Regions from separate parts of the Plantactinospora sp. WMMB782 genome, predicted to be linked through region 1. Evidence: riboswitches for the same ligand, from Rfam matches in the RefSeq annotation. Region 1 holds a riboswitch; each other region holds the start of a gene.
What was found. Region 1 has a riboswitch for cyclic di-AMP ahead of ACN28A_RS14250 (NlpC/P60 family protein). Riboswitches for the same ligand answer to the same signal wherever they lie in the genome.
Positions count from the first base shown of each region.

Region 2: it holds a riboswitch for cyclic di-AMP, as region 1 does, so the genes downstream of both, ACN28A_RS05820 (coiled-coil domain-containing protein) here and ACN28A_RS14250 (NlpC/P60 family protein) in region 1, are expected to answer to the same signal.
Region 3: it holds a riboswitch for cyclic di-AMP, as region 1 does, so the genes downstream of both, ACN28A_RS04340 (coiled-coil domain-containing protein) here and ACN28A_RS14250 (NlpC/P60 family protein) in region 1, are expected to answer to the same signal.

Region 1 covers NZ_JBMHMC010000007.1:2,672,443-2,680,305, reverse strand. Annotated here, with positions in the region: gene ACN28A_RS14280 (hypothetical protein) at 988-1,182, shown strand; gene ACN28A_RS14275 (DUF6941 family protein) at 1,182-1,601, shown strand; tRNA gene ACN28A_RS14270 (tRNA-Gly) at 1,723-1,796, opposite strand; gene ACN28A_RS14265 (zinc metalloprotease) at 2,009-3,019, shown strand; gene ACN28A_RS14260 (pyridoxamine 5'-phosphate oxidase family protein) at 3,037-3,609, opposite strand; gene dcd (dCTP deaminase) at 3,710-4,288, shown strand; gene ACN28A_RS14250 (NlpC/P60 family protein) at 4,391-5,431, opposite strand; cyclic di-AMP (ydaO/yuaA leader) riboswitch at 5,444-5,584, opposite strand; gene ACN28A_RS14245 (N-acetylmuramoyl-L-alanine amidase) at 5,874-7,863, shown strand, end outside.
Region 2 covers NZ_JBMHMC010000007.1:864,561-872,423, reverse strand. Annotated here, with positions in the region: gene ACN28A_RS05850 (DUF1015 family protein) at 1-173, shown strand, start outside; gene ACN28A_RS05845 (ribose-5-phosphate isomerase) at 336-809, shown strand; gene ACN28A_RS05840 (hypothetical protein) at 877-1,185, opposite strand; gene ACN28A_RS05835 (hypothetical protein) at 1,348-1,923, shown strand; gene ACN28A_RS05830 (glycosyltransferase family 2 protein) at 2,051-3,166, shown strand; gene ACN28A_RS05825 (polysaccharide deacetylase family protein) at 3,265-3,978, opposite strand; cyclic di-AMP (ydaO/yuaA leader) riboswitch at 4,662-4,795, shown strand; gene ACN28A_RS05820 (coiled-coil domain-containing protein) at 4,799-5,815, shown strand; gene ACN28A_RS05815 (O-acetyl-ADP-ribose deacetylase) at 5,935-6,465, shown strand; gene ACN28A_RS05810 (MarR family winged helix-turn-helix transcriptional regulator) at 6,541-6,975, shown strand; gene ACN28A_RS05805 (hypothetical protein) at 6,965-7,561, shown strand; gene ACN28A_RS05800 (M20/M25/M40 family metallo-hydrolase) at 7,841-7,863, opposite strand, start outside.
Region 3 covers NZ_JBMHMC010000007.1:542,419-550,281, forward strand. Annotated here, with positions in the region: gene ACN28A_RS04315 (HelD family protein) at 1-1,213, shown strand, start outside; gene ACN28A_RS04320 (hypothetical protein) at 1,854-2,129, shown strand; gene ACN28A_RS04325 (hypothetical protein) at 2,157-2,528, shown strand; gene ACN28A_RS04330 (hypothetical protein) at 2,653-3,042, shown strand; gene ACN28A_RS04335 (hypothetical protein) at 3,166-3,369, shown strand; cyclic di-AMP (ydaO/yuaA leader) riboswitch at 3,616-3,744, shown strand; gene ACN28A_RS04340 (coiled-coil domain-containing protein) at 3,752-4,855, shown strand; gene ACN28A_RS04345 (cellulose-binding domain-containing protein) at 4,977-6,218, opposite strand; gene ACN28A_RS04350 (hypothetical protein) at 6,477-7,244, shown strand; gene ACN28A_RS04355 (SRPBCC family protein) at 7,126-7,584, opposite strand; gene ACN28A_RS04360 (1-phosphofructokinase family hexose kinase) at 7,673-7,863, shown strand, end outside.

The DNA.
Region 1 (7,863 bases):
ACCGCCGCCCGAGTGATCTCGTTCGAGAGGTGCTACAGGCCGCGTACCCCCGCAAATAGATTTGCCGTACTCGCCAGAGCGGACCAGGGGCAGGGCCACATCCGATGGGCAAGATGGGTCGGGCGCGAAGTGCCGACGGTCCGAAGGACAGCCAGCATCCTGGTCGGCCACACGTTGCACGCAGCATGTTCGCCGCCCTTGAAGAACCAAGGCCCTGGCTGGGACTGACGTCCTGACCAGGGCCTCTCGGTTGGAGCGGGTGACGGGAATCGAACCCGCACTGTCAGCTTGGGAAGTGTCGAAGGTAGGCCGCCTGACCAACTGGCGCCCTGGTCACGGCGATCATCTAGCGGCCCCGGACGGCCTCCGCTGTCCTGGCCCAATGGCACGTTAATGGCACGCCGTCGACATGAGCGCTTGGTCGACCTCACGCGCGAGGCGTGGAAGTCGATAGCCATCGGTGCTGGCGTCACTTTGCGGATACCAGTTGATCTTATCCATGGGGTTCCCTCGGCTGCCGTTACAGCGCAGCCTCCTCAGCTCGGTCGACCTGTATCAATAGTCATGCGGGCCATCAAAGGCGAGTATCGGCCCGACCTATCCACCCAACAGCCAGTAGCGGCCAGAACACTGAGATATCTACCCTAAGCCTCTCGCGAGATTCACGGTGGTGACGATGGCTCGGCGTGCCGTCTGGGTGGCAGTGCTCAACATCAGCTGGCGAACCGCGGAGAAGATTGCGGCCAAACATCAACTGACCTGCGACGAGGTACGGGACGCCGTGGTCTGCGTTGCCGGGTTGACGTACAGCTGGGACATCGATGAACATCGTGGGGAGCGAGCGATCATCCAGGTCGAGCTTCGAGGAAGACGCGCCCTGGTTGTCCTATATCCATCCGATGACCCGATTGGGGACGTTTGGAACCTAGGCAGCGCTTACTTTGTTGATAGCTAGCCAGCCACACCAGGAGAAGGGATGATGACCCCATGGCCAGCAACGACGAGTTCTATGAGGCTGACGAGCCGGTAGACAAGATCATAGAGGCGTTCAACCGGGGCGAGAAGGGCGTCACAGGGCGGCCGACCTGGTCAAACACCTCGTACCTGAAGCTACCGGGACGGGTGGAGCAGATCATCAGCAACCTGACCAACAAGTCGACGCGAGAGTTACCCGCCCACTGATGGCTTCACCCGTCGAAGCGCAGCTCATCCTCTGCGACGCTGCGCAGGCTGAGTCTGGCAAAGTCCACATGCTGGGGGCAGGTTGGTCCGTTACGTCCTCCCCCACCGCGCCCCATGCCGTTGCAGTCCTGATCAAGATCCCATGGGATCGGGCAAACCAGCGCCTCCCCCTCAAGCTACAGCTACTGGACTCGGATGGGCGGCCAGTCAAGGTCCCTACAGCAGACGGTGAAGCCTCCATTGCAACCGAGGCCGGCGTCGAGGTCGGGCGACCACCCGGGTTGGCCCCTGGCACAATGCTTGATGCTTCTTTCGCTTTCAACGTCCCATCCCTTCCCCTCGCGCCGGGTCGCTACGAGTGGCGCATGACGTTTGCAGAACAAGAGTATGTAGCAGCATTCACGGTCGGTCGTCGCTAGCACGGACGACGACAGGGCCGACGCCCAGGTGTACCGGTGCTCATGGCGCACGACGTGAGTATGGATCCTGAATATCGAAGGCCCTGGCTGGGACTGATGTCCTGACCAGGGCCTTCGTTGTTGGAGCGGGTGACGGGAATCGAACCCGCACTGTCAGCTTGGGAAGCTGATGTTCTGCCATTGAACTACACCCGCGAGCGGACCCCACTGTACCCGGTCGGGTCCGATCATGCACTCACCTACCCCCGGGTCCCACCCCGACCCCCATCGCCACCTGCTCGAACAGGTAGCGAACCACGCCGCGCCACTTCGTTTGCAACAGAGACCGAGCCCGGTAACGTCCGCCCCACCTGCAACTATGGCTCTGTGTCATCACAGAACCACTCTCCGAAGGCAAGGGTGTGGCAATGGCGTTCCGTGGACTGCGCTGGTCGTCGCGTTCGACCGGCATGACGAGCGTGCTTCTCGTCCTGCTGCTCGGATCCGGTCCGGTGGCGGCGGCACCTCCGGACCCGGCCAGGGAATCCGGCGTAGCGGCCTGCACCGAGACCGCAAAAGGGCGCCCGCACACAGGGATCCCGCACGGCGTCGACCCGAACGCCAGGGCCAGGCCTGGAGCGCCGTACGCGGTCGAGCCCAACGAGCTGACTCCGGCCGAGGCGGCCGAGCGGGACCGCGCCCTCGACGCGGCGTACGCGCAACGGGTCGGGGTGGCGCCGTTCGGCGTACCGAAGAAACTGACGATCACCATCGACGTGGTGTTCCACGTGATCAGTGAGCGGCGGACCCGGGCTGCCGGGGACGTCCCGCTCTCCCTGATCCAGGCCCAGGTCAGGGTGCTGAACGAGTCGTTCGGCGGGCGTACCGGCGGGGCCTGGACACCCTTCCGCTTCCGGTTGAAGAAGGTGAATCGGGTGACCAGACCCGCCTGGTATCCGATCGCGCCGGAGAGCCCGACGGAGACCCAGATGAAGCGGGCGCTGCGGGTCGGCGGCAAGGACACGCTGAACATCTACACCGGGCTGCTGACGGAGAAGCTGCTCGGCTGGGCCACCTTCCCGGAGCGCAAGCTCGATCCGTACGACGGGGTGGTGGTGCTCGCCGAGTCACTGCCGGGTGGGACGGCGGCGCCGTACAACGCCGGTGACACGGCCACGCACGAGGTCGGGCACTGGCTGAATCTCTACCACACCTTCCAGGAGGGCTGTGGCGGGCAGGGCGATCAGGTCTTGGACACGCCTGCCGAGGCGGAGCCGGCCTTCGGCTGCCCGGAACGGCGGGACACCTGCACGGCGAAGCCGGGCGCCGACCCGATCCACAACTTCATGGACTATTCGGTCGACGCCTGCATGTACGAGTTCACGTACGGCCAGACGTTCCGGATGCTCAAGGCGTGGAAGGCGTTCCGCGAGCCGTAGGCGTGGCTGACGGCAGGTCAGGGCGCCGGGACGGGCTGCTCTTCCACCGCCCGGCGCCGGCCGCGCCGCCTCGACCCGGTGGTGGCGCCGACCGGGGTGCCCGGTGCGGCGCCGGCCGGGTCGAGCCAGACCTGCACGGCCGGTCGCTCGGACCGGTCTCCGGCCGCGAGCGGGGTGGCGCCGTTGCTGCCGTGCCGGGCCACCATCGCGACGTCGACGGTGAACTCGAAGAGCCGCCAGTCGACCTGTGGAGCCGCCCGCAGGTTGCCGGCGAGCTGGTCCACCCGGGCCTGGTCGGTCACCGGCCGGGCCCGACCAGCGACGTACGCCTCGTCGTCGCTGTCCTCGGGCGGGAACGAGTGCAGTGCGTAGCGGCCGTCGCGTTCGAGGTCGCGCCGCTTCGGAGAGTCGACGACGAAACAGAAGAGTCCCTCGTCGGTGATGACCGGGGACACCGGGTGCACCCGCGGCCCACCGTCGGCGCGCACGGTCGCCAGGTAGCCGAGACCCGGACCGTACTGCTGGATGAGGACGCGGATCGCGTCGGCGAGTCGTGGCTCGTCAGAGGCGAATTCGGACCAGGATGCCATGCCCACATTCTATCGAACACCTGTTCGATCACCTACCCCGGTCCCACCCATCGGCGAGGTCGCGGCCGGTCACCGTCGCGCCACTCGCTAAGGTGATCCGGTGCTGCTCTCCGACCACGACCTAGTGATCGAGATCAAGGCGGGCACCCTCGCGTTGGAGCCGTTCGAGCCCGCGCTGGTGCAGCCGTCGAGCATCGACGTACGCCTGGACCGGCTCTTCCGGGTCTTCAACAACCACCTCTACACGCACATCGACCCGGCGGTCCAGCAGGACGACCTGACCTCGCTCGTCGACGTGCCGGACGGCCAGCCGTTCGTGCTGCACCCGGGTGAGTTCGTGCTCGCCTCCACGCTGGAGGTGATCTCCCTCGGCGACCAGCTCGCCGGCCGGCTGGAGGGCAAGTCGAGCCTGGGCCGGCTCGGCCTGCTCACCCACTCCACCGCCGGCTTCATCGACCCCGGTTTCTCCGGCCACGTCACGCTGGAGCTGTCGAATGTGGCCAACCTGCCGATCCGGCTCTGGCCCGGGATGAAGATCGGGCAGCTCTGCATCTTCCGGCTCTCGTCGCCGTCCGCCCACCCGTACGGGTCGGCCGTCTACGGCTCGCGCTACCAGGGGCAGCGCGGCCCGACGCCGAGCCGTTCCTGGCAGAACTGGCGCACCTGGCCCACCCGCTGAGGCAAGGCGCCCCCCGTCGTCCGAACGGCAGAACCCCCGCCGCACCTGCGACGGGGGTTCTGCGTTGACTCGGTCGGCCCGGAGACCGTCGACCCGGAGATCTCAGCCCGGTCTGCCGAAGCTGTGGATCTCGCCGTCGTCCATCCGCTTCATCTTCACCGGCTCGCCGGCCCGGGAGGCGTGCACGATCCAACCGTTGCCGACGAACATGCCGACGTGACTGAGGTCGGCGTAGTAGAAGACCAGATCACCGGGGCGCAGCTCGGAACGGCTGATCCGCTTCGTCTGTCCGCGCTGGGCGCGGGCGTTGTGCGGCAGCGAGACGCCGCCCTTGGCCCAGGCGGCCAGGGTCAGACCGGAGCAGTCGTACGAGCCGGGGCCTTCGGCACCCCACTTGTACGGCTTGCCGATCTGGGCGCACGCGAACTTGACCGCCTGGCCGGACGGGCCACCGGGGTAGGTGGCCGGGCAGGGCGCGGGCCGCAGCGGGCCGGCGGAGCCGTTCCCGTACGCCTGGATCCGCAGCTTCTGCAGCCGCTCGACCTCGGCGTCGATCTCCTTCTTCTTCGCCGCCAGTTCCGCCTCGGTCTTGGTCAGCTGGGTGACCAGCCGGTCCAGCGGAGCCTTCTGGGCGGCGTACTTCTCCTTGAGGTCGACGACCTCCTGCACCTCGCGCTGCTGCTGGCGAGCGAACTGGTCGAGCACCGAGAGCTGGCCGACGAGCGCGGTCGGCGACTTCGAGGTGAGCAGGGCGTTGACCGCCGAGGCCTTGTCACCCTTGTACGCCTGCACGGCGAAGTCGCTCACCCTGTTCATCGCGGCGTCGATCTGCGACTGAAGCGGGGCGATCTTCTTCTGCAGGGCGGCGACCTGCTTCTTCTTCGCCGCGAGGTCCTGCCGGGTGGCGTTGTGCTTCTCGACGACCGGCTCCAGCTTGCGCCAAGCGGTGTCGATCTGCTGCTCGATCTCGGCCACCGACGGCTCGGCCAGCGCCGGCGTCGTGCCGGTGAACAGCACGGCGGCGCTGGCGAGTGCGGTGAGGGCGATGACGAGAATGGACCGTCGAGGGCGCGGTTTCGCGTTCCCGGCGTCGGCGGCTGCCGACGGGAGGGAGGGCGACCGCGGCGGGGCAGGGGAAGCCACCGGGGTCCGTACTCCTTCTTCCGTAGCCCGCCTACCGGGTTAGCTGACGGGTTCGGGCGGAAAGAGTGTCGCCCTACCGCAGAAGGCGCGGATTCACCCCAGGATGCTCGGGTCCCCGGTTCGCTCTGTGTGACGATTCGGCGGTGTCGAGACGTCGCCGCCCGGCTAGGCGGCCTGCCGTCGGCTCGACGGTCCCCAACCTTAGAGAAGGGTGTTATCCAAACGCAACCCCGCGATCTGAGTCGATTCGTTGTGTGTCGGAGCGGTCGCGGACGGTGCGAGCCGACCGTCGTCCGAGTCGACCCGCGAGAACCGAGCCGGACACGCTCGGTATAGGTGAAAGATTTCTACATAGCGACGAGCTTATTCGGCAGGTATTGACCACGGCCGTGTCCCGGGTGGAAGGTGATCGGCAGGCCCACCCCCGGCCCCTGGAGGTCCGATGCTTCCCACGACAACCCCGCTGAGCAGGAGAATCGCGATCGGGACCGCCCTGCTCGGCGCCGCCGCACTGCTGCCGGCCAGCCCCGCGCCCGCCGCGCCGCCACCGGCCGAGACCCGGCAGGCCGAGTCCGCCGAGACCCGGCAGTCCGAGTACGCCGCCGCGGCGGCCGAGTTCGGCGTACCCGAGAGCGTGCTGTTGGGCGTCTCCTATCTGGAATCCCGCTGGGACACCAACGCCGGCACCCCGAGCACCAGCGGCGGATACGGCCCGATGCACCTCACCGACGTCGCCGGGCTGGCCGCCGGTCCGGAACACCCGGAACACGGCGAGGACCGGCGCGGCGACCCGGCCCGGCCCGGCCGACCGGCACACCCACCCGCCGCCCCGTCCAGCGACCGGAACAACGACCGCAGCGGCGCGGCGGCACCGTCCGGCGGGCAGACCCTGGACGCCGCCGCCACGCTGACCGGCGTCGACGAGCGGGCACTCCGCGCCGAACCGGCGGCGAACATCCGGGGCGGGGCGGCACTGCTGGCGGCGTACCAGAAATCGCTGGCCGGGCCGACGGGGCGGGCCAGCGACCCGGCGGCCTGGTACGGCGCGGTGGCCCGGTACGCCGGCAGCGACCGCGCGGACGCCGCCGCCGCCTTCGCCGACGAGGTGTACCGGACCGTCGCCGAGGGCGCCAGCCGGACCACCGACGACGGGCACCGGATCACCCTCCCCGGCCATCCCGGGATCGTCCCGCAGCGGCACTGGCTGGACCGGCTCGGCCTGCCCGGCCGGCCCCGCCCGGACGGGCTGGAGTGCCCGCGCGACATCTCCTGCGAGTGGATCCCCGCGCCCTACCAGGCGTTCGGGGAGGGCGACTACGGCAACCACGACCTCTCCGACCGGCCCGCCCGGCAGAAGATCGAGTACATCGTCATCCACGACACCGAGGGCAGCTACGACACCACGCTGCGGCTGGTCCAGGATCCGACCTACGTGAGCTGGCACTACACGCTCCGCTCCGCCGACGGGCACATCGCGCAGCACGTCAAGGGCAGGGACGTGGCCTGGCACGCCGGCAACTGGTACGTCAACGCCAAGGCGATCGGCCTGGAACACGAGGGCTTCGCCGCACAGGGCACCTGGTACACCGAGGCGATGTACCGGACCTCGGCCAAGCTGGTCCGCTACCTCGCCGACCGCTACGACATCCCGCTGGACCGCGACCACGTCATCGGGCACGACAACGTCCCCGGCATCCTGCCGGCGAACGTGCGCGGCATGCACTGGGACCCCGGGCCGTACTGGGACTGGTCGCACTACTTCGACCTGCTCAGGGCACCGTTCCGGGGCATCGGCGCAGCGGCCGCCGGACTTGTCACAATCGACCCGGACTTCGCCGCCAACCGGCCGGCGTTCACCGGCTGCACGGCGGCCGGGGTGCCGTGCCCGGCGCGCGGGTCGTCGTCGGTGATCCTGCGCACCGCACCGGCCGCCGACGCGCCGCTGGTGAACGACCTCGGGCTGCGCCCGGACGGCACCCCGGACACGATGCACATCTCCGACCACGGGGCGCGGGCGTCGGCGGGGCAGACGTACGCGCTCGCCGGCCGGCAGGGCGACTGGACCGCGATCTGGTATCTCGGGCAGCGGGCGTGGTTCCACAACCCGAGGTCGAAGCCGACCGTGAAGTGGACGGTGGGGCTGGTCGCGACGCCGAAGCCGGGCCGGGCGACGATCCCGGTGTACGGCAGGGCGTACCCGGAGCCGGACGCCTATCCGGCCGGCGTACCGGTGCAGCCGGTCACCCCGTTGCAGTACACCCTCGCCGCCGGTCAGCGGTACGCCGTCGGGAACGTGCTGCCCGGCGAGTACTACCGGGCCACCACCTTCGACGGTTCGTCACCCGGCGACTGGACGGTGATCCGGGGCGACATGCGGTACGTCCAGATCCAGTTCGGCCACCGGATCATGTTCGTGAACGCCGACGACGTAC
Region 2 (7,863 bases), 1.8 Mb from region 1:
GCGAGGTCGACGCCGGTCGGGCGGAACTGGCGATCCTGATCGCCCCGGTCACGGTGCAGGACTTCGTCGCGGTCAACCTGGCCCGGCAGAAGATGCCCCGGAAGAGCACCTGGTTCACTCCGAAGGCGCGGGCCGGCCTGGTCCTGGCCGAACTGGGTCGGGACCAGGCGTAATCGTCCGCCGGCTGACCTCGGCCGCCGTGGGCGTGACCCGTCCGGACGGGGCCGGGGTCGCCGTGGCCGTGAGCCGTCCGGGCGGCGCCGGTCGTTGTGATCTGTCCGGCTGTCGCCGCGCCTGCGAGCGGGCCGGCGAAGCGGGCTGACAGACTGCGCGGTATGCGCGTCTATCTGGGATCCGACCACGCCGGCTACGAACTGAAGGTGCACCTGGCCAACCACCTGGCCAAGCAGGGCTACGAACTGGTGGACGTCGGGCCGCTCCTCTTCGACCCGGACGACGACTATCCGGCGTTCTGCCTGCACAGCGGCGCCAGGGTGGTGGCCGATCCGGGCAGCCTCGGCGTGGTGATCGGCGGCTCGGGCAACGGTGAGCAGATCGCCGCCAACAAGGTGGCCGGGGTGCGCGCGGCGCTCGCCTGGAACGTGGAGACCGCCCAGCTCGCCCGGGAGCACAACGACGCGAACGTGGTCGCGATCGGTGCCCGCCAGCACACCCTGGACGAGGCGACGGCGATCGTGGAGGCGTTCCTCAGCACGGCGTTCTCCGGAAACGAGCGGCACGCACGCCGGATCGGGCAGGTCGCCGAGTACGAGCGCACCCGCTCGCTGCCGCCGCTGCCGGCGTCGTAGCCGGCCGCACCGACCGCCCGCCGGACGGGTCAACAGGTGGGCGACGGGACGGCTGGCGCGCGTCGGGTCAGCGGCCGCCGCGTGGCAGGTCCTCCCGGGGTACCCAGTTGCGCCGGACCAGCACCAGCCGTTCGGCCGCCTCGGCGAGGTCGGTCTCGGTCGGTCGGGCCGCGTCCCGGGCCCGCATCGCCGCCCCGACACTCACCTGGGAGGCGCCCGAGCCGATCAGTCCGCGCAGGCCGCGTTCGGCGTCCCGGTCGTCTCCGGGCCCTGGCCCGGTGCCCGGGTCGCCACCGCGCCGGCCCTCCCCGGGCTGGCCGCCGCCGGTCGACGGCTCGTGCCGCAGTCGCCGCCGTCGCCGCTCCGGATCGGTCATGTGTCGACCATACCGGGCAGCGGCGGCCCGGTCGCGGGCTCGCGCGCCCGCCGGCACGTCCGCGGGGTGCGGTCGATGGGGGTTCGGCGGGTTTTTGCCCGGCTGGCTACCCTCGGAACTGGAACGGGTTCCGGGCCCGAGCCGTTGGGGAGGACAGCACTGATGGCAGACCACACGCAGCCGTGGGCCGAGCGGACCGTCGAGATGCCGCCGGAGGGGCACGGGCCGGGGATGCCGCCGGAGGGGTACGGACCCGGGATGCCGCCGGGGCCCGAGGGCTTCCGGCGGGGTGTGGCGCAGGTCGGGGTGCCGCGATCGCGTACCGGGCCGGAGACGGCGCCGCACGAGCCGACCGGGACCGGCTGGCCGATGGCGGAGCCGGAGCGGCAGCAGCTTCCTCCGGGTTACCACTGGCGGCAGCTGCGCATCGGCCGGCACTGGAGCATGCTGGGCGGCCTCTTCGCCTTCGTCTGCTGGGGGATCTGGGCGATCTCGGCCCGGGGTGACCTGACCAGTCCGGTGGTCACCTTCGTGCTGACCCTCCTCGTCGCGGTCGGCCTCTTCGCGCTGGCCCGGCTGGTCGGCCGGGTGATCTGGGAGCGCCAGCTCGGCCGGATCCGCCGTAGCGCCCGGGGCGCGCATCTGGTCACCGGGATCTTCCTCACCGGGGTCGGGGTGGCGTACCTGCGCCAGACCGAGTGGGTGGTCGACCTGTGGAACTGGGTGGCGGGGCTCTGAGCCGGCGGATTCCGCCAAAGCGACAAATCACAATTTGGTCACTCGGTAGTTACTGAACGCTCACCGGACGATTACCCCGCGCTACGATTCGGTCTCCGCCCTCCACTGGAGGTTGCCCACGGTGACCATGCTCAGCGTGATCGTCCCGGTCTACCAGGTGCGGGAGTACCTGGCCGAATGCCTGGACTCGATTCTCGACCCGTCCTTCCGGGACCTCGAGGTGGTGGCGGTGGACGACGGATCCACCGACGGCTCCGCCGCGATCCTGGCCCGGTACGCCGCCCGCGACCCCCGGCTGCTGGTGGTCACCCTCGACCACAACCAGGGTCTCGGGCCGGCCCGCAACGCCGGCCTGTCCCGGGCCACCGGCGAGTACGTCTGGTTCGTCGACGGCGACGACTGGCTGCCCGGGGGCAGTCTCGGCGCCGTCGCCGAGCGGTTGACCCGAACCCGGCCGGACCTGCTGGTCACCGCTTACACCAGGCATTACCCGAACGGCGGGACGCGGCACCTGGGACTCGCCCAGGTCGGTGCCGGCAGGCCGGTGCCGGAGGCGTTCACCCTGCGCGAGCGGCCGGCCCTGCTGTCGGTGCTGCACATCACCTGCAACAAGGTGATCCGCCGCCGGTTCCTGCTCGACCTGGGCCTGACCTTCGACCCCGGCTGGTACGAGGACGTCTCGTTCAGCTTCCCGCTGATGTTCGCCGCCGAGCGGATCACCCTGCTGGACAGGTGCTGTTACGCCTACCGGCAGCGCCCCGAAGGGGCGATCACCGCGACGCCCAGCGATCGGCACTTCGAGGTCTTCGTGCACTGGGACCGGGTGCTGGCCCGACTCGACGCCGAGCCGGCGATCTCGGCCGAACTGCGTCACCTGATCTTCCAGCGGATGATCTGGCACCTGTTGCAGGTGCTCGGTCACCCCCGGCGGGTGCCGCCGGAGCGCCGCCGGGAGTTCTTCGCCGAGATCGTCACCCGGTACCGGGCACACCTGCCGCCGGCCGGCTACCAACCACCCGGCGGGACGGCCGGGCTGAAGCACCGGCTGGTGGGTCGCGGGGCGTACGGGCTGTTCAGCGCGCTCCAGGCCGCCCGGCGGGCACACCTCGGCGTGGTGACCCGGGTCCGGCACCCCCGGTCCGGGACGCATCCGGTGACCGGCACTCCCACCCCGGCACCGCGGGCCGTACCCGGCGGGCGCGCCCAGGCGGTACCGGGCGAGTTGACCGACCGGGTTAGCTGAGCCGGCTGGGCTGAGCCGGGTGGGCCCAGCCGGCTGGGCCTGGCCCGGTGAGCATCCCGGGTCGGTGCATCCGGGTCGGTCGGGCCCTGACGATGTCGTCAGCCGTGTTCGCCGAGCGGACCGACCTGCCAGCCTCGACGCAGGCACTCCTCCAACAGGTACGGCAGGGCGGCCAGACTCGCCCGCCAGGCGCCCGGTGCGGAGGTGCAGTCCGAGTCGTGCAGCAGCACGGTGCCGCCGCCGGCCAGCCCGTCGCGAAGCGTGTCGAGTACCGAGGCGCGGGTGGCCGTCCGGGTCCAGTCCCGCCCCCAACAGGTCCAGAGCACCGGCGTCAGGTCCAGTCGCCGGGCGGCCACCAGCGCGGCGGCGCTGAGTACCCCGTACGGCGGTCGGAAGAACCGGGGCACCCGACCGGTCACCGCGCCGATCAACTCGCGGGTCCGGGCCAGGTCCCGGTAGGTGGCGTGCGGGCCGCGTAGCAGCAGGTTCTGGTGGGCCCAACCGTGCACCGCCACCTCGTGCCCGGCGGCGGCGAGGTCCAGGCCGAGTTCGGGTGCGCGGGCCAGCATCGACCCGAGCAGGAAGAACGTGGCGCGGGTCCGGTGTGCGGCGAGCGTCTCGACGAAGAGCGGGGTGGAAGCCGGATCGGGACCGTCGTCGAAGGTGAGCGCGACGTGCTCCGGAGAGCCGCGTCCGCTCAGCCGGGGGAAGAACCGCAGCCGTATCCCCGGCAGTACCGTCAGGGCCGGCACCACCTGGGCGGCCAGCGCGGCACCGACGGTCGTCGTCGCCGGTACCGCGCGTCCGCGCACTCGTTCCTCCACCCGCCGCACCATCGCGGAACCCGCCGCACCCTCACGACCGCGGTTACCCGCGCGGCCCGCCTTCATCCTCACCCGGACGGGTGGTCCGGCCCCGGGAGCGCGCGGTGGCGGCCGTGACCGAGCGCGGATCGCCCTGCCGGCGCGCGGCGGTGCCGGCCCGCGGGGTGCGGCCGAGGACGTCCGGGCGGCCGGCGGCGTGCCGTTGCCGGTCGAGACCGACCTGGCGGACCACAGCCAGCCCGGCGGCCGACGGTGACGGGGTGGACCTGAGCGCATCCGGGGAGGTCGACACGCCGTACCGGACCCGGAGTCCGCGGCTCCGGGCTGTCCCGGCACGGGGGCGTGGTGACGGCCGGTGTGCTCCCGGTCGGTACGGTCGCCGGTGTGCTCTTCGGCACAAGGCCGTGGCGCGGTCGGTGGTCGAAGAATCACCCACTGACCAACCTGGACATGTTTCCGCACGTCAGGACGTTGGCAGTGCGGATGGTGAATAGCCGACAGCAGTTGGTGGATAATGGCGGGCAAAGCATGCCCTTCGATGCGTACGACGGGCCGTGATTACTGATAGTCGTTGCCTGGCAACGCTTTTGGCCGCGAACGGGTATTGCCATTCCGGAAGTGAAACCGGGTATGCTGTCTGCCGTTCATAGCCGGATACCGTGTGGTGCCGGCGCTGATCGCCGCCTAATCGCCACACGGCGAGCCGGGGACCCACGTTCCCCTGGGGTGAATCCGCGAGAGCGGTAGGGACCACTTCCATCCCGAACCCGTCAGCTAACCCGGTCGGCGGCCGACGGAAGGGATACATGTGAGGGCACCCCTACGCCGAAGGCTGGCGACTGCCCTGGCACTGCTCACCGCCGCAGCTCTGGTCGCGGTTCCGTCCGAGGCGTCAGCCGCGCCGAAGCCGGCCCCACAGGAGGAAGCCGACTCGCCGCTGCTCGGGGACGTGCTCGCCAGCGCCGGCAAGCGGCTCGCGGAGGCGAAGGCCGAGCGCGTCAAGTCGCAGCGGCGACAGCAGGCGCTCGGCAACGAGCTGAAGCAGGCCGAGGCGAAGCTGGCGGCGCTCGCGCCGGAGGCGAGCGAGATCGCGGCCGAGTCCTACCGCAGCGGCAAGCTCAGTGCCATCTCGATGCTGCTGTCCAACAACTCGAGCGAGGGCTCCGACGGGGGCTTCATGCAGCGGATGTCGGCGCTCAACGAGCTGAACCTGTTCAACAACAGCAAGCTCCGGGCGCTCAACCAGGCGAAGGACGAGGTCGGCGCGGCCAAGAAGGCGATCGACGACGAGGTCGCCAAGCAGGCCGCCCAAGAGAAGATCATCAAGAAGGAGCAGTCGGACGCGAAGAAGGCGCTCGCCCTGGTGGGCGGCAACTCGCGGCCGGACAAGGGTCTGGTGTCGGCCACCTCGCCGGTAGCCCGGCCGGGGCCGGGGATGGCGGACGGTTTCCCGGGACTGCCCTGCAACAAGGACGACCCGACCACCGGTGGCTGCATCACGGCCCGGACGCTGCACATGTACAACGAGGTGCGCCGGGCGGGCTTCAAGCGGTTCGTCGGCTGTTTCCGGCCCGGTGGGCCGTTCGAGCACCCGAAGGGTCGGGCCTGCGACTGGTCGCTGCGCAACTCCGGGTTCAGCCGGGCCGCCAACGACGACCAGATGAAGTACGGCAACGACCTGGCCGCGTTCCTGATCCGCAACGCCGACCGGCTCGGCATCCTCTACGTGATCTGGTACAAGGAGATCTGGTTCCCGGGCGAGGGCTGGAGGTCCTACAGCGGTCCCAGCGACCACACCGACCACGTACACGTCTCGATGCTCTAGCCTCGGCCCGACAACCGACCGCCCCGCCCCTGCCCGACAGGTGGCGGGGCGGTCGCGTTGGGGCGGCGTGCCGGTCGCGTTTCGCGGCGGGCCGGCCGGCGGGCTGGCATCATCGGCCGATGGCAGTCATCGAGGTCGTCCGGGGCGACATCACCCGGCAGCACGTGGACGCGATCGTCACCGCAGCCAACGAGTCACTGCTCGGTGGTGGCGGTGTGGACGGTGCCATCCACCGGGCGGCCGGGCCCCGGCTGGCCGAGGCGGGTGCGGCGATCGCCCCCTGCCCGCCCGGCGAGGCGGTGGCGACGCCCGCGTTCGACCTCGACCCGCCCGTCCGGTACGTCATCCACACCGTCGGTCCGGTCTGGGAAGGCGGCGGGCACGACGAGGCCGAGGTGCTGGCCTCCTGCTACCGCCGCTGCCTCGCCGTCGCCGACGAGGTGGGCGCGCGCAGCGTCGCCTTCCCGGCCATCGCCACCGGGGTCTACGGGTTTCCCGCCGACCGGGCGGCCGAGACGGCGGTGCGGACGCTCCGCTGCACGCCGTCGGCGGTCGAGTCGATCCGGCTGGTCGCCTTCGACGAGGAGACCGCCATCCTGCTCCGGGCAGCCGTCGACCACAGTGGCGGGTCGTCCGCCTCGACGGGGTGACAGGGCACCGGTGACGGCGAACTGATGGTCTTCGACTGGTTGTATCTTGCACCGAATAGGTTGTAGCGTACAACCATGAGTGCCGACGAGGCGCGCGAGATGCGGGACGCCGTCAGCCAGTTCGTCCGGGCGTTCGGGCTGCACCGGCCCGAGCAGACCCCGTGCGGTCAGGCGATGTCCGTCTCCGAGGCGCACGCCCTCGCCGAGATCGACCGGGAGGGCGGACTGCGCCAGGTCGAGTTGGCCCGCCGGCTGCGGCTGGAGAAGAGCACGGTCAGCCGGCTGGTCGGCCAGCTCACCGGCCGTGGTTGGGTGGAACGAGCGGATGCGGCCGGCGACGGCCGGGGCGTCTGGCTCACCCTAACCGGGCAGGGCCGCCGTGCGGCCGAGCGGCTCGCCACAGCCCGGGAGGCCCGGTTCGCCGCGCTGCTCGACCGGATCCCACCCGACGAACGGCCGGCGATCCTGGCCGCCGTGCGACGACTGGCGGAGGCCGCCGATGACCACTGACAGCACGACGACTGCCAGCCCGACGCCCAGGGACGAGGTCCGGCCCGAGCCGTCGTACCGGCGGAGTCGCCGCCGACTCCTGCTCACCGCTGGACTCGGCACTGTCGCCGTGACCGCCGCCCTGCTCGTCGTCCTCGACGCGAGGCGGGACGAGGCCGGTCCCGCCGACACCCGACGGCAGGCGGAGGTCGCCGAACGCGGTCGCGAGGTCATGCCGTTCGACCTGGACCGCACCACCCACCGCTTCACGCCGACCGCCGACGGCGGCCACCAGACGGTCACGGCGGACGAGCCGGTGCAGCAGCGACAGGTGGATCTCGTCCGCGAACACCTACGGGCGGAAGCCGAGCGGTTCCGCCGAGGCGACTTCACCGACCCGGCCCGGATCCACGGTGCGCAGATGCCCGGACTGGCGGAGTTGCGGGCCGGCGCCGGCCAGATCCGGATCGACTATTCCGAACTGCCCGCCGGGGCACGGCTGGACTACCGGACGGCTGAGCCAGGGCTGCTGCGCGCCCTGCACGCCTGGTTCGACGCCCAGGTCGGCGACCACGGATCGCACGCCGAGCACGGACAACCGTCGTAGGGCGGGTCGTCCAGCGCCGCGCGGGTGCCGGACCCACCGCCGGGCGGCGGTTGCCGGCTTAGTGTTGCTCGTCGCGCACGTCACGTTCGTACCGTGGCCGCTCGACTCACCGGGCGGCACACCGTCCGGCCTGATCGCCTTCGCCGGGATCACCATGCTGGTGCTGTTGAGCGTGAGCCCGCGCCTGCCGCTCGTGCCGTCCGGACCTCGTGGTCGGGACCGTGCCGTCGGGAGCCGGGTTCAGCCCGAGCCACCGGCCCACGGCCCGGCCTGGCCCGGTCACCTGATTCCGAGGTGGGCCA
Region 3 (7,863 bases), 2.1 Mb from region 1:
CGCCCCCGGCGAGCTGCGGCTGCTCTACCGGGGTGAGCTGCTCCGGCTCTCCACCGCCGAGCTGGAGCGGATCCGGACCCGGGCGCTGCCGCCGGGCGCCCGGCGCAACGAGGTCCGCCGGGCCGGCTTCGACGGCATCTTCGCCGCGCTCTGGGCGCAGGCCCAGCAGCTGCGGGTCGGCCGGCTGCCCGACCAGCGGAGCTTCGAGGACGACATCGCCGAGCGCCAGGAGTTCCGGGACTTCCTGCGGGCCTGGTGGCCCCGGCTGCATCCCCGGCACGTGCTGCCCTGGCTGGCCCGGCCGGAGCGGCTGCGCCGGTACGCCGCCGGAATCCTGTCGAACGCCGAGATCCGGCTGCTCACCGAGGCGTACCGGTCGGCGGGCGGTGCGGAGCTGACCGTTGCCGATGTCGCACTGCTCGACGAACTCGACCACCTGCTCGGCCGGCCGCCCCGCCCGGCGAAGCGCCGCCGCGACCCGTACCAGCTGACCGGCGGGGTGCGCGAGGTGACCACCTACGCCGACCGGCAGCGCGCCGCCCGGTCCGGCCGGGACGCCGCCGCCGAGCGGCCCGCCGACTACCGCGAGTACGCGCACGTGGTGGTCGACGAGGCCCAGGACGTCTCCCCGATGCAGTGGCGGATGCTGGGCCGGCGCGGCCGGCTCGCCTCCTGGACGGTGGTCGGCGATCCGGCGCAGACCGCCTGGACCGGCGACCCGGCGGAGCTGACCCGGGCCCGGGACAAGGCGCTGGGCCGGCGTCCCCGGCACGAGTTCACGCTCACCACCAACTACCGCAACTCGGCGGAGATCTTCGCGGCGGCGGCCCGGGTGATCCGGGAGGTCTCCCCCGACCTGCCGCTGCCGGTCGCGGTCCGGGCCACCGGGGTGCAGCCGGTCGAGCTGGTGGTGCCGGCCGCCGAGCTGCCGGACGCGGTCCGGGAGGCGGCGGCAAAACTGCTCGCCGAGGTCGACGGGACGGTCGGGGTGATCAGCTCCGCCGCCCGCCGGGCCGAGGTCGCCGACTGGCTGGAGCCCGCCGGCCCGCGCCTGTCGGTGGTCGACACCATGCAGGCGAAGGGCCTGGAGTACGACGGGGTCGTGCTTGTCGGCCCGTCGGAGATCCGGGCCGACTCGGCGGCCGGGGTGCGCACCCTCTATGTCGCGCTCTCCCGGGCCACCCAGCGACTCACCACGGTCGAACCGGCCTGACGGTTCCCGGGCTCGGCCGCCCCGGTCTGACGACTGTTGGGTGGGCCAGCGCGGTCGGACGCCGGAGCGGTGTCGGTTGCCGGAGCGGGTCGGTTGCCGGAGCGGGTGGGGACCGTCCCGCTGGCGGCCACTGAGATGACGAGCCCCGGGGCCCGGGGCCGGGGGCTTTCGACATTCTGACGCCGGCCGCAGCCGGCCCTGGTGCCTGGTTGCTCGGCACCTGGTTGTCGGTCGTGGGTTCGCGACGTCACCGACGACGAAGACCGCAGCCAGATCCGCGCCGGCACCGGACGGTGTCATGGCCGCCCTACGCAACGCCGCCATCAGCGCACTACAGACCGCCGGCACCACCAACATCGCCGCCGCCAACCGACACCACGCCCGCGACAGCACCCGCCCACTGGCACTAATTCGGCATCACCTAACGACTTCGCCGGAGCCCTGACACTCCACCATCCTCTCGTCAGGAGTTGCAGAAGCCATCATGAAGCCGGAATGAAACCGCTGACTGCTTGGCTGGCTACTGGTCGAGGCTGAGCGTCCGAGGGTTGTCCCCCTGATGGTGGGCGGATTCAGCCAGTTTCCTGACCGGCTGTCGGCAGTCCTCGCGGACAGGCAATCAAGAAAAGGAGCCACGTGTATGAAGATCAGACGTACCCTGATGGCGGCAGCGATCGTCGGCTCGGCAGTGCTCGCGATTGGCGGCGCCTCGATGACCGCAAGCGCTTCCGAGGTCTCCGGGCAGTCGTCGGCCGGCGAACGGGTCCTGACCCCGGCAGGATGGCGGAAACTGGGCACCTATTCCGAGGCCCAGTGCTACGAGCACGCCCGAACGTGGAATGCGAGGCCAGGCTTTTACGCCGAGTGTCGCAATGCCACTGGCATCACAGCCGAACTGTGGGTGTACCAGTACTGAGCCGTTGCCAGCAGCACCCGTACCGCCGTGACCGTATCCATCGTGGACACCGCCTGCCACGGCATCGGTGACCGCAGTCGACAAGAGAAGGAGAAAGACGTGCGTACAAGGGGAGCGCTCGCCGCGCTGCTGATGGTCGCAGGGCTTACCGTGACCGCCATGACCGGTAGCGCCGCTCATGCGTCGGCGTCGACCGGCGTCGACCGAAGCCACACCGGGTCGCCTTCCAGCGAGTCGCTGAGGCCGGTCTGGGACTACTACGCCTCCTACACGGACCTTGCGAGCTGCATAAGCAGGGGTGAGAAGGGCTATGGCGGCGGCCTGGAGTGGGAGGAGTACCAGTGCTACTACGTGGCGCCGTCCTTGTACGACTTGTACGTCAACGCATGGTGGGGCTGATTGGTTCGACCAGGACAAGCGTCCATTCCGGCCGCAGGCGACCCAAGAAGGTCCGGAGTCTCCAGACACTTCGGAGCGCTGGGGCGGCGGTACGTGTCGTGATCCGCAACTAGGGAGGAACAAAATGCCGAAACGGGTAACGGTCACACTGGCCATGGTGGCGGCGCTCCTTGCCACAATCGCATTCAGTCCCCCTGCGCAGGCTTCTCCTGCCCCTGAGACGGTCGCCTCTGCGCAAACCGTCGAACCACTCATCGACGAGCGGGCGTGTAATGCCAGTCAGCTGCCGCGTCAAATCTGGCTGACCTACACATCACGTCCGACACGGTGCTTCGGCGGCACCGTCGGTAGCTTCAACCTGGGCAACAATCCCGCGACTCCCGTCCAATGGCTCTCATCCGGGGATTACCACGGCACCATTTACTGCGTCGGCCTAACCCTGCCGTTCGGCCCAGCGACCGATGCGCTGTTGAAGAGGACATGCACTCGCCTCGAGATCCGTCCGGCAAGCTGATGTAGCTGCAACACCCACAGTGGGTGGTGGCGCGGGGTGTGCGACTGGCTATCCACTCCGCCCACCACCCCACGGTCGCCGGGTCGCCCGGGGCATTTCAGCCCGGGCTCCCACACAACGAACGTGACAGCCTTCCGTCATTGCGCTCTTCCCGCCTATCCGTCAGGACTCATTGCCGATACGGGCACGGGTTGCCGGCGGCACCCGTCGGGCAGGCAGCCCGCGCTCTGCGCCGCCCTGGCCGCCCCGGCGGCGGTACTGGCCAGCCTGCTGCCCGCCCGCCGGGCCGCCCGGGCACCCCTCGTCGCAGCCCTCGGCAACGAGTGACAGCCTGCGTCCGAACCCACCGACGGGGATGGTCAGCGCTCCCGCGACTCGCACAGTCACCATCAGAACTCACCGATAGTTAGCGGCATCTTAAGTTTCCGGCCGGTACCGGCGATATTTGTCCGGATACATCCGCCCGAAGCAGGAGGAACGTGAATTCGGCTCTGACAACTCCACGTATCCCCGGGCGGCAACTGCCGGTAGGCTCGGCTCCGGTCTCCGCCGGGCGGCGCCCTCCGGCGCCTGCGGGGGCCGTCGCCTAATCGCCACGCGGCGAGCCGGGGAACCACGTACCAGGGGTGCATCCGCGCCAGCGGTAGGGATCTTCCGTCCCGAACCCGTCAGCTAACCCGGTCGGCGGCTGACGGAAGGACACTGTCATATGCCGTTCCTGGCACCCACCCGACACGCTCCGGCGTCCGCGCGGAACGCCTCGGGACCGTCCCGGAAGCTCGCGACCACCGCGGCGCTCACCCTGGGCATGGTCCTCGCGGCGCTCGGCGGCGCACCCGCCGCCGCGGCACCGGAGTACGCGACCCCCGGGGCGCTGGCCGCGGCTCCCGGCGGCGACGACATCGACGGAGGCACCGACAGCCTGCGCGAGCAGCTTCAGGCCGCCAGCAAGGGCTATCTGAACGCCAAGAACAAGTTGGACAACTCCGTCAAGCGGCAGAAGGAACTGAACCAGCAGCTTGCCGCGCTGCGCGCCGAGGTGGCGACCCGGAGCGAACGGGTCGCCGAGATGGGCAACATGGCGTACCGGACCGGCCGGCTCGGGCAGGTCTCCGCGCTGCTCAACAGCGGCTCGCCGACCAGCCTGGTGGACCGGGCCGCCGCACTCGACACGATCTCGGCGAACGAGAGCCGGGAACTGCGCGGGTTGCAGGAGAGCCTGGACAAGGAAACCCAGGCCAAGGCCGCGCTCGACAAGGAGATCGGCGAGCAGCGCAAGCAGGTCGAGGTGATGGAGACCCGCAAGAAGCAGGCCGAACGGGCGCTCGCGGCGGCGAACAACAGCGGCGGCGCGGGCTCGGGGATCAGCGGCAGCGGCGGCGGTTCCGCCCGGCCGGCACCCCGCAACCCCGACGGCTCCTTCCCGGACGAGTCGTGCAGTCTCGACGACCCGACCACCAGCGGCTGCATCACCCCGCGCACCCTGCACGCGCTCAAGCAGGCCCAGGCGGCCGGCTTCACCCGGTTCGTCTCCTGCTTCCGCAGCGGTGGCAGCGGCGAGCACCCGAAGGGCCAGGCCTGCGACTTCGCCGCCCAGAAGAACGGGTTCGGCGGAGTGGCGACCGGTGGCGACCGGACGTACGGCAACAACCTGGCGGCGTACTACGTGCGCAACGCCAACCGGCTCGGCGTGCTGTACGTGATCTGGTTCAAGCAGATCTGGCTGCCGAGCAGTGGCTGGAAGACGTACAACGGGGGCAACGGGGACCCGTCGAGCGACCACACCAACCACGTACACCTCTCGATGAACTGAGGATCGGTCGCGTAACCTGTCGCGGACCGCCGGCACCGCCCGCCACCCCTGGGCAGTGCCGGCGGTCCGCTTTCCGGTCAGGCCGCGACCGCCGGCCGGGTAACCCGCTCGGGTACCCCGGTCAGCAGCCGATCCGGCTCGAACCGAGCGCCACGTCGTCGAACCAGAGCGTGTCGGCGCCCTCGCCGTAGCTCTCCCAGCCCAGCCGCAGGTCGGTGAGGTTCGGCCGCCAGTTGGCCCGGTTGTACCACTGCCCGTCGACGTCGTGCGTGGGCGTGCCGTCGGCGGTCAGCCCGGTCACCGCGGTCCCGTTGACCCAGGTGGAGAGCCGGCCCTGCGTGCCGTCGACCATGAACTCCAGGCAGGACCACTGGTTGACCGGCAGCGGCATGCTGAGCGCCACGCCGTTCGGGCTCTGCTCCGGCAGGGTGGCGTCGTCCGAGGCGCGGTTCCACTGCAACGCGCCGTTCTGCCCGCCCATCCGCAGGTCACGGTTGCCGTCGGCGGCGTCGCGCATGGCCAGGAAGGTCACGTGCGAGGTCGGCAGCGCGGTGGTGTGCCGTACCCAGAGCCGGGCGTAGCGCACCGCGCCGACCCCGCTCAGGTCGCGGGTGGAGCCGACGAAGACGTGGTTGCAGTAGCCGACCGCGCCGTTGACGCGTACCGAGCGGGTGCCCTGGTGCGCGACCGAGGTGTCGATGCTGGCGGTGCCGCTGCCCGAGCAGTCCGGGTAGCTGACCGCCCAGTCGCCCGACGGCGTGGCGCCGGTCTGGTTCTCGAAGCCGTCGCAGAGCACCGCCGTGCCGCAGCCGCTCGGCGGCGGGGTGTTCGGCGGCGTGGTCGGCGGCGGGGTGAGCGTCGGCGGGGCGCTCGTCGGCGGGGTGGTCGGCGGTTGGCTGGTCGGCGGCGCGGTGCTCGGCGGGGTTGTCGGCTCGGCGCCGTTGCACGGCTCGCCGTTCAGGGTGAACCCGGTCGGTGCCGCCGAGCTGGCCGAATACGTGCCCTGCACGCCGAACTCGGTCGAGCCGCCGGCCGGCAGCGACCCGTTCCAGGCCACGTTCCGGGCGGTCACGGTCGCCCCCGACTGGGTGACCTGGGCGTTCCAGCCGTTGGTGATCCGCTGGTCGCCACCGTAGGTCCAGGTCACGGTCCAGCCGTTGACCGCGACGTCCCCGGCGGTCACCTTGACCGCGGCGGTGAAGCCACCCGTCCACTGGTTGGCCTGGTAGTCGACCCGGCAGCCGGCTGCGGCCTGGGCGGCCGGCGCCAGGCCGGTGCCGAGCACGGCGACGCTGCTCGCGGCGATCGCGGTCATCGCGGCCAGGGCCAGCGAGACGCGACGGTACGGTGCGGAGATCCGCATGGGAGTTCCTCTCGGACGACTGCCGGCGCCGTCGCCGTGGCTGGCGCGTGCCGGCAGTGCGGTTACGACGACGAGCGACGCGGTACGCCCGACGCGTACCGGCCTCGTTGTGCTGCCGTGACCGGCTCCCCTGGTCACCCGACCACCACGACGCCCCGGCCAGCCCGTACCCGGTCGCCCCGTGACGGCGGCCGACCAAGCTTAAAGACAACCATCGATGCGAGCAAACACCGGAGCGGGTTCTTCCGTGATCAGGGAGTGTCCGGCCGGCTCCGGCAGGCCGAACGCTCCCTGATCACGGCAGGGCACCGCGATCTGGACCGGGAGCTGGCGCTGCGCGGAACGTACGTCGAGCTGCGTACCCGCAGCGCCCACAGCCGCACGACGTCACGCCGGGCTTCCGCCGGCAGCATCACCGGTATGAAGCTTTCACCGCCCTGGCGAAAAGCCCTGCTCACCCTGCACGTGGTCACCGCGGTCGGCTGGCTGGGAATCGACGTGGTGCTGCTGACCCTCGGTGTGGCCGGAGCACGCGGCGCCGATCCCGACCTGGTCTATCCGGCGGCGGCGCTGGTCGGGCAGGCCGTCTTCGTACCGTTGAGCGTGCTCGCCTGGCTGGTCGGCCTCGCCAGTGCGCTGCTCACCCCCTGGGGCCTGGTCAGGCACCGCTGGGTCCTGGTCAAACTGGTGATCACCACCGTGATGGTCGGGGCGGTGCTCTTCGCCCTGCTGCCGAACCTGCGGGCCGCCGAGCTCGGCGCGGCGACCCCGGCGGACGCCCGGCAGGGGCTGCTGGCCGCGCCGATCGTCTCCTGCACGCTGCTGGTCGTCGCCACGGTGCTCTCCACCTACAAGCCGTGGGGTCGGACCCGCCGGACGGCGGGCGCCGCCGGGAACGGGCGGGCGGTCAGGGCTGCTGGCCGGCGGCGGCCAACGCGGCCGGCAGCCGATTCGCCAGTTCCAGGTGCGCGGCCCGAGCCTGCCGGAACGCGTACCGGAACAGCGGCGCGGGCGCCGACAGGGTGATCTCGACGTCGACCCGGAGCAGCCCGTCCGGCTCCCCGGTCACCCGGGTCCGGTTGTGCAGGGTGGTACGCGGCCACTGCCGGGCCACCAACTCCAGTTCGTCGGCAGCGAGCCGGAGCAGGTCGGCCCGGTAGGTGGTCCGGAACCGGAGCGGCCCCCAGCGCAGCCGGTCGGTGACCAGGTCGCTGCGCAGTGCCCCCGGCCCGGCGGGTCGGGGGCGGACCCGCACGACGAACGGGTGCAGCTCGCCCTGCCGTCGCACGTCGCCGAGCAGCCGCAGCGCGTCGGCCGGTTCGCAGCGTGCGTGCACCCGATAGCGAAATGAGCCGGTGCGCGGCACCAACCGAGTCTAGGAAACCTGGCGGCAAGCCGGCCAGCTGCATGAATAGCGGCTAAGTGGGTATCTAACGGGCGTGAGCGGACATGTCATGGTCTTTGCCCCCGACCCGCAGTTGACGGTCACCGTCGACCAGCCGGCCGAGGAGACCGAGATCCACCTGCACCCCGGCGGCCAGGGGGTGTGGCAGGCCCGGATGATCAACTGCCTGGGCGTGCCGGTGGTGCTCTGCGCCGGCCTCGGCGGCGAGATCGGGCAGGTACTCGAACCCCTGCTGGCCAG